Aromatoleum aromaticum EbN1: one gene and its partner. The protein of the gene in region 2 interacts with the protein of the main gene of each other region in a pairwise test. Links are inferred from orthologs where the notes say so. Each region holds a gene or a part of one and is shown on either strand. Other genes may lie near its edges. The genes, in order: EBN1_RS18330 and EBN1_RS11775.

The links.
Region 1: the proteins of EBN1_RS11775 (region 2) and EBN1_RS18330 interact in binary tests that used the Escherichia coli proteins (3 or more experiments, as listed by UniProt). The link is inferred for Aromatoleum aromaticum EbN1 from one-to-one orthologs.

The regions. Positions count from the first base shown.
Region 1 is NC_006513.1:3,835,516-3,838,679, forward strand. Bases 76-2,924 are described here. They hold EBN1_RS18330 (FKBP-type peptidyl-prolyl cis-trans isomerase), read right to left. Parts: upstream 1,823-2,924; coding sequence 1,328-1,822; downstream 76-1,327. Other genes in these bases: EBN1_RS18325 (ABC transporter ATP-binding protein), read right to left, coding at 76-1,255; EBN1_RS18335 (peroxiredoxin), read right to left, coding at 1,782-2,294; EBN1_RS18340 (helix-turn-helix transcriptional regulator), read right to left, coding at 2,388-2,720; EBN1_RS18345 (hypothetical protein), read left to right, coding at 2,747-2,924. Also shown: more of EBN1_RS18325, read right to left, coding at 1-75; more of EBN1_RS18345, read left to right, coding at 2,925-3,082. UniProt on the Escherichia coli protein: Folding helper with both chaperone and peptidyl-prolyl cis-trans isomerase (PPIase) activities. Chaperone activity prevents aggregation of unfolded or partially folded proteins and promotes their correct folding.
Region 2 is NC_006513.1:2,467,547-2,470,830, forward strand. The notes cover bases 316-3,284. They hold EBN1_RS11775 (hydrogenase large subunit), read right to left. Parts: upstream 2,588-3,284; coding sequence 1,043-2,587; downstream 316-1,042. Other genes in these bases: EBN1_RS11770 (NADH-quinone oxidoreductase subunit B family protein), read right to left, coding at 480-1,043; EBN1_RS11780 (hydrogenase 4 subunit F), read right to left, coding at 2,743-3,284. Outside these bases: EBN1_RS11765 (GumC family protein), read right to left, coding at 1-206.

The DNA of each region.
Region 1 (3,164 bases), 1.4 Mb from region 2 along the record:
CCGTCGTCTTGCCGCAGCCGGACTCGCCGACCAGCGCCAGCGTTCGGCCCGCGGCCAGCGTCAGGCTGACCCCGTCGACCGCCTTGATGCTTCCCACTTGGCGTCGCAAAAGGCCTTTTCGCACCGGAAAATGCACTTTCAGATCGCGCACGTCGAGCAGCGGCGCCTGCGCGGTGCGCCGCGCGGTGTCGGAGAACGCCTCGGCTGCCGGCATCGCTGCGTCTGCCGCAAACCGGCCAGCCGAATAAAGATGACAGCGCACCGCCTGCCCGTCCCGCCTCTCCCAGACCGGCGCTTCGCGGCGGCACACGTCGAAAGCCTCGGGACAGCGGTCGGCAAAACGGCAGCCGACGAAGTCGCGGTCGAGCGTCGGGACGTTGCCGCCGAGCGCCGCGAGCGGACGCTGACGCTGCGCGTCGGTCGGCAGCGCCGCGAACAGCTTGCGCGAATACGGGTGCAACGGGCGGCGGAAAAAATCGCTGCGATTTCCCGTTTCGACCAGTTCGCCTGCATACATCACGCCGATTCGCTGCGCCATCCGCGCCACCACGCCCAGGTCATGCGTGATCAACAGCATTCCCATGCCGCGCTCGGCCTGCAGGCGGGCGAGGAGATCGAGCACCTGCGCCTGGATCGTGACGTCGAGCGCCGTGGTCGGCTCGTCGGCGACGAGGAGCTCCGGCTCGCCGGCGAGCGCGATCGCGATCATGACCCGCTGCTTCATACCGCCCGAGAACTGGAAAGGATAGTCGTCGAGGCGCCGTCCCGCGTCCGGGATCCCGACTGATTCAAGCAGCCGGCGCGCTTCGGCGCGCGCGGATGCACCATCGAGGCCGCGATGGTGCGCGAGCACCTCACCGATCTGGCTCATGACCGTCATCACGGGGTTGAGGCTCGTCGAAGGCTCCTGGAAGATCATTGCGATCTGCCCGCCGCGCACTTCGCGCATGCGCGCCTCGGTCAGGCGCAGCAGGTCGCGCCCGGCAAAGCGTACCTCGCCGCTCGCGATGCGCCCGCCGTCGGGTAGCAGGCGCAGCAGCGCCAGCGCCGTCATCGACTTGCCGCAGCCCGATTCACCCAGCAGCGCGAAGGTCTCGCCGCCCGTGATCGAGAACCCCACGCCGTCGACCGGCCGTACCGGATTTTCGTCCGGCCCGATCAGCACGCGCAGCCCGCTCACCTCCAGCAGCGGGCCCTGCAGCTCGCACGGGGGTTCGCCAGCAGGGCAGCCGGTTTTCTCGATCGTTTCGGTCATCGTCACAGGATAACGGAGCAGACAGGAAAAGGGCCGCTTGCGCGGCCCCCTTCGTGCAGGATCGGCCGATCCTCAGTGGTGGTGCCCGCCGGCCCCGTGAACGTGACCGTGAGAGAGTTCTTCGGCGGTTGCCGGGCGCACTCCCGCGACGGTGACATCGAACACGAGAGCCGTGCCGGCGAGCGGGTGATTGCCGTCGACGACGACCTTGCCTTCGGCGATGTCGGTGATGTCGGTGATGCGGTAGATCATCTCCTCTTCGCCGTCGTCGCTGACGCGTTCGAACGACATCCCGACCTCGATGTTGTCGGGGAACTGGCCCACTTCCTCGACCAGCACCAGTTCTTCGTCGTAGTCGCCAAAAGCGTCTTCGGGCTGCAGCTTGATCTTGAGCTGGTCGCCGACCTTCTTGCCGTGCAGCGCTTCTTCCAGCGCCGGGAAGATGCCGTCGTAGCCGCCGTGGAGGTAGACCAGCGGTTGCTGACCGTCGTCGATCATGTTGCCGTCGGGATCGACGACGGTGTAGTTAAGCGTTACCACGCTGTTCTTGACGATTTCCATGTGCATTCTCTGTTTGCAGTTTCCTGACCAGTTCGAAAACCCCCGCCACGTGGCCGCGGGGTGAAACGTCGTGGAGCATGTGGCGAATGACGCCTTCCTTGTCGATGACGAAAGTCGTCCGCACCACCCCCATCTTCTTCACACCGTCGACTTCCCTCGGCTGCCACACGTGGTAGAGCCGGCAGACCTCCCTCTCGACGTCCGAAAGCAGGCGTACCGACAACCCGTGCTGGTCGCGAAACTCGGCGTGGGTCAGGCAATCGTCGGGACTCACACCGACCACGATGCAGTCGTGACGGGCGAAATCTTCTTCGTGATCGCTGAAGTCAGCCGCCTGGCGCGTGCATCCCGGAGTGTTGTCGCGCGGATAAAAATAGAGGACCACATGATGTCTGCCGCGTTCCGCGGCGAGATCGAAAACCTCCATCTCCGCATCCGGCAATGAAAACGCTGGCGCCATCTCACCGATCTGCAGCATGTGATCCCCCTGACGTGCGAAAGATTCTAACGGAGAGCCGAAGCGAACTCTACCGGTAACCGGGGCAGATCGCAGCGTCACGAGAAAGCCTTTTCACCGGGCGCTGCGACGCCAGGTCGCGGGCGGCAGTCCGACCAGGCGCTTGAAGGCACGCGAAAACGCGGCTTCCGATTCGTAGCCGACATCGAGCGCGATCGAGGCAACGGTTCGGCTGGTCTCGCGCAACAGGCGCGAACCCACCTGGATGCGCCAGTTCGCGAGGTAGTGCATCGGCGGTTCGCCGAGGAACTGCACGAACCGCTCGTGCAGCGCCGAGCGGGACAGCCCGACTTGCTGGCCGAGTTCCTCGATCGTCCACGGGCGCTCGGGGTATTCATGCAGGAGAGCAAGCGCGCGGCCGACATAGCGGTCGCGCAGGCCCGCCAACCAGCCGGATCGGCGAACTGTTCCGCGTGATCGGCGCCCACGTACCGCCCCCGGCCGGCCTGCGCTCGCCGTTGCGGTGGGGCGATGAACCGTATCTCGTCGAGTTGTTCGGCCCCCACGCCGCCGACATCCGCTGCGCGCGCCGGTCGTTCAACTTCCGCTTCCGCTCCGCGGCCCACTGGATCGAGGTCTTCCGCACCTACTACGGACCGACGCACAAGGCCTTCGCGGCGCTGGACGGCGACGGGCAGGCGCAGCTTCACGCCGACCTGTTGCAACTGCTCGAATCCCGCAATACGGCGGGGCCGGATTCGCTGGTGATTCCCGGTGAATACCTCGAAGTGGTGGTCACGCGGCAGTAGCGCAGCGGCGTAAAACACACCCGTCCCGTGTTTTTTCCCGGTGCCCGGCGCGACACGCGCCGGCCCTCCGAGCCATGACAAG
Region 2 (3,284 bases):
CCCGGCATGTCGATCCGCAGCCGCGCGGCGGTGCGGTATTCGGCGGGACGCGAGTAGTCGTAGATCAGGCTCGCGGCGGCGAGCAGCAGGAAGCTCAGGCCGAAGACGGCAACGCGCCGCCGCTTGGGCGGTGCCGAGTACGCGGTCGGGGCGAGGCCGGGCCAGAACGGATCGACAGTGGCCGGGCCGGTGTCGTCGCGGATCATGGTGCCAATCCATTTTGAATATCATGGCAGCATGACGCGGGATGCGAAGGGGCGCAGCCTGTCGCTGCTGCACAAACGCGCGAAGCGAATTCTTCCATGGGCCTGTCTCCTTCCTCGCCGCATCGCGTAGACTTGACGGACGGATCGAGTGGATGAACTGCGTATGCCTATTGAAGCATTCCGGCGGCGAAAACTCATGCAGGTATTCATCCGCTTACAGTCTTGCCGGACAGGCGCTCGCGCCGCGTCCTCCGGCGCGCGGCAGCGCAAGGTTCAGTTGAAGCCGGGCGTGAAATCGGGCGTCGTGCCCTCGCCTGCGGCAAGGGACGGGCGGCCCCGCAGGGCGGTGAGAATGCCCGCGAGGATGTCGGCCGGGGGAGGGGGGCAGCCGGGAACAGTGACGTCCACCGGGATGACATTCGATATACGCCCGCAGCTCGCGTAGCTCTCGCCGAAAATGCCGCCGGTGCAGCCGCAGTCTCCGATTGCGACGACGAGCTTCGGCGCCGGGATCGCATCGTAGGTGCGCTTCAGCGCGAGCTCCATGTGCCGCGACACCGGCCCGGTGACGAGCAGCATGTCGGCATGACGCGGGCTTGCGACGAACTTGATGCCGAGTCCCTCGATGTTGTAGTAGGGGTTGTTCAGCGCGTGGATCTCGAGTTCGCAGCCGTTGCACGAGCCGCCGTCGACATGTCGGATCGCCAGCGCGCGGCCGAGGATCGCGAGAATGTCGGCGTGGATCAGGTGTGCCCGGTGGCGCGACGGGGAAAGGGTCGGAGAGGCCGATGTGCCGGGACGGCGATGGCGGGCGATGTACTTGAGAATGTGCCACATCACAGATCCTGCGCGGAATAGCCGAGGTTGAAGGACTTGTTGATCAGCGGGAAGTCGGCGACGATGTTGTCGATGCTCGCGTGCTCGATCACCGGCCAGTTCTGCCACGACGGATCGTGGCAATGGCAGCGCGCGATGCGCCCGCGCGCATCGGTTTCGAGCGCGACGAATATTTCGCCGCGCCAGCCTTCGATCCAGCCGGCACCGGACGCCGCGTCGCGAATCGCGACCGGGGCATCGAGCGGGCCGTCCGGCAGCGCGGCGAGCAGCGCGTCGATCAGCCGCAGCGACTCGAAGCATTCGTCGAAGCGCACTGCGACGCGGGCTGCGACGTCGCCGTTGAACTGCGTGGACGCAGTCACCGCGAGCTTGTCGTACGGCGGCCACGGAAAGTCCACGCGCAGGTCCGCGACCTGCCCGCTCGCGCGCCCGGCGAGCCCGGTCAGCCCGAGCCGCGCGGCGAGTTCCGGAGCGACCCGGCCGGTCGTCACGAAACGGTCCTGCAAACCGGCGTGCTCGTCGTAGATGTCCTTCAGTTCGGCAACCTCGGCGACGAGCGCAACTGCGTCGCGACGCAGTTGCGCCGCCGCGGCGGCGTCGAGATCGCGCGCAACGCCCCCCGGGCGGATGCAGTCCATCAGCAGCCGGTGGCCGAACGCCTCGAAGTTCGCCCGCAGCCAGTCTTCGCGCAGGCGCGAGAACTGCGCGAGCGCGAAGCCGAACGCGGCGTCGTTGCCGAGTGCGCCGAGGTCGCCGAGGTGGTTCGCGACGCGCTCGCGCTCGAGCAGCAGCGCGCGCAGCCACGCGGCCCGCTCCGGCACCGCCACGCCAGCAGCCGACTCGGCCGCCATTGCGTAGGCCCACGCATACGCCACGGTGCTGTCGCCGGACACGCGCCCCGCCAGCCGCGCCCCTTCGTCGATGTCCATGCCCATGAAGCGGCGCTCGATGCCTTTGTGCGTGTAGCCGAACCGCTCCTCGAGGCGCAGCACTTTCTCGCCGACGACCGAGAAGCGGAAATGCCCCGGCTCGATCGTGCCGGCATGCACCGGCCCGACCGCAATCTCATGCACGCCGTCGCCTTCGACAAAGACGAAGGGGTAGTTGTCGGGCTGCGGCGCGAAGCGCTCCTGGCCGGTGTTCTCGATGCGCAGCGGGAAGTAGTCGGCCGGCCACGCGCCGTGGCGCAGCCACGGGCGGGAGTCCCCGCTGTCCTCGGCGTCGATGCCGACGAGGTCGTGTGCGGCGCGCTGCATGCGGACTGCGGGGACGAAGAAGCGCGAGATGTCCGGGTAAGCCGGGCGCACGACGTCGAGTCCGAGCTCCGCCCAAAGCAAGCCTTCCGCGGTTGCGTACGCGGCCCCCACCGCAAAACCGTCGCCCATCGCGCGCCGGTCGCTGCCCCACAGGCTCACGAGGCGGCCTTTCGCTGTGGCGACCGCGAGCGCGAGCGCGCTCCACTGCGTGGCATCGACGCGGGCGCGATGCATCGGCAGCGGCGCAGCGAGCCGTTCGAAGCGGCAATCGAGTCCGGAAAATTGCATGTCAGGTCTCCCGCCGGGCCGCCCCAAGGGAGGCCTGCGCCCCCTCGGGGGGGTGAGGCAGGGGTTTCGCGGCGCACTGCGCCGTGCCTGCCGAACGGGCCGGCTGTGCAAAGCCGGCCCTTCGCGAACAAAGTGAGTGTGGGGGTCGTTTCACTCTAGCCTCCGATCATGCGCGCGGCCTCGCGGTACCAGCCGTCGAGCCAGGGCGGGATGTAGAGCCCGAGCATCAGCGCGAGCCCGAGATGGACGAACACCGGCAGCAGCGCGGGCGGATGCGGGAGCGGGCGCAGCGAGGTTTCGCCGAACACCATCGGCTGGACGTGGCCGAAGATCGCCGCGAAGGCGACGCCGAGCGCGACGAGCAGGAACGGCGTCGCCCACGGCAGCTCGCGCATCGCCGTCGTCAGGATCAGGAACTCGCTCGCGAATACGCCGAATGGCGGCATGCCGAGGATCGCGAGCGTGCCGAGCATCAGTGCCCAGCCGACGGTCGGATTCACTTTCAGCAGGCCGCGGATGTCGTCCATCAGTTGCGAGCCGGCTTTCTGCGCCGCATGGCCGACGGCGAAAAAGATCGCCGACTTAACCAGCGCATGTACCGTCATGTGCAGCAGCCCGGCGAAGTTCGCGATCGGGCCGCCGAGGCCGAACGCGAACGTCATCAGGCCCATGTGCTCGATCGACGAGTACGCGAACA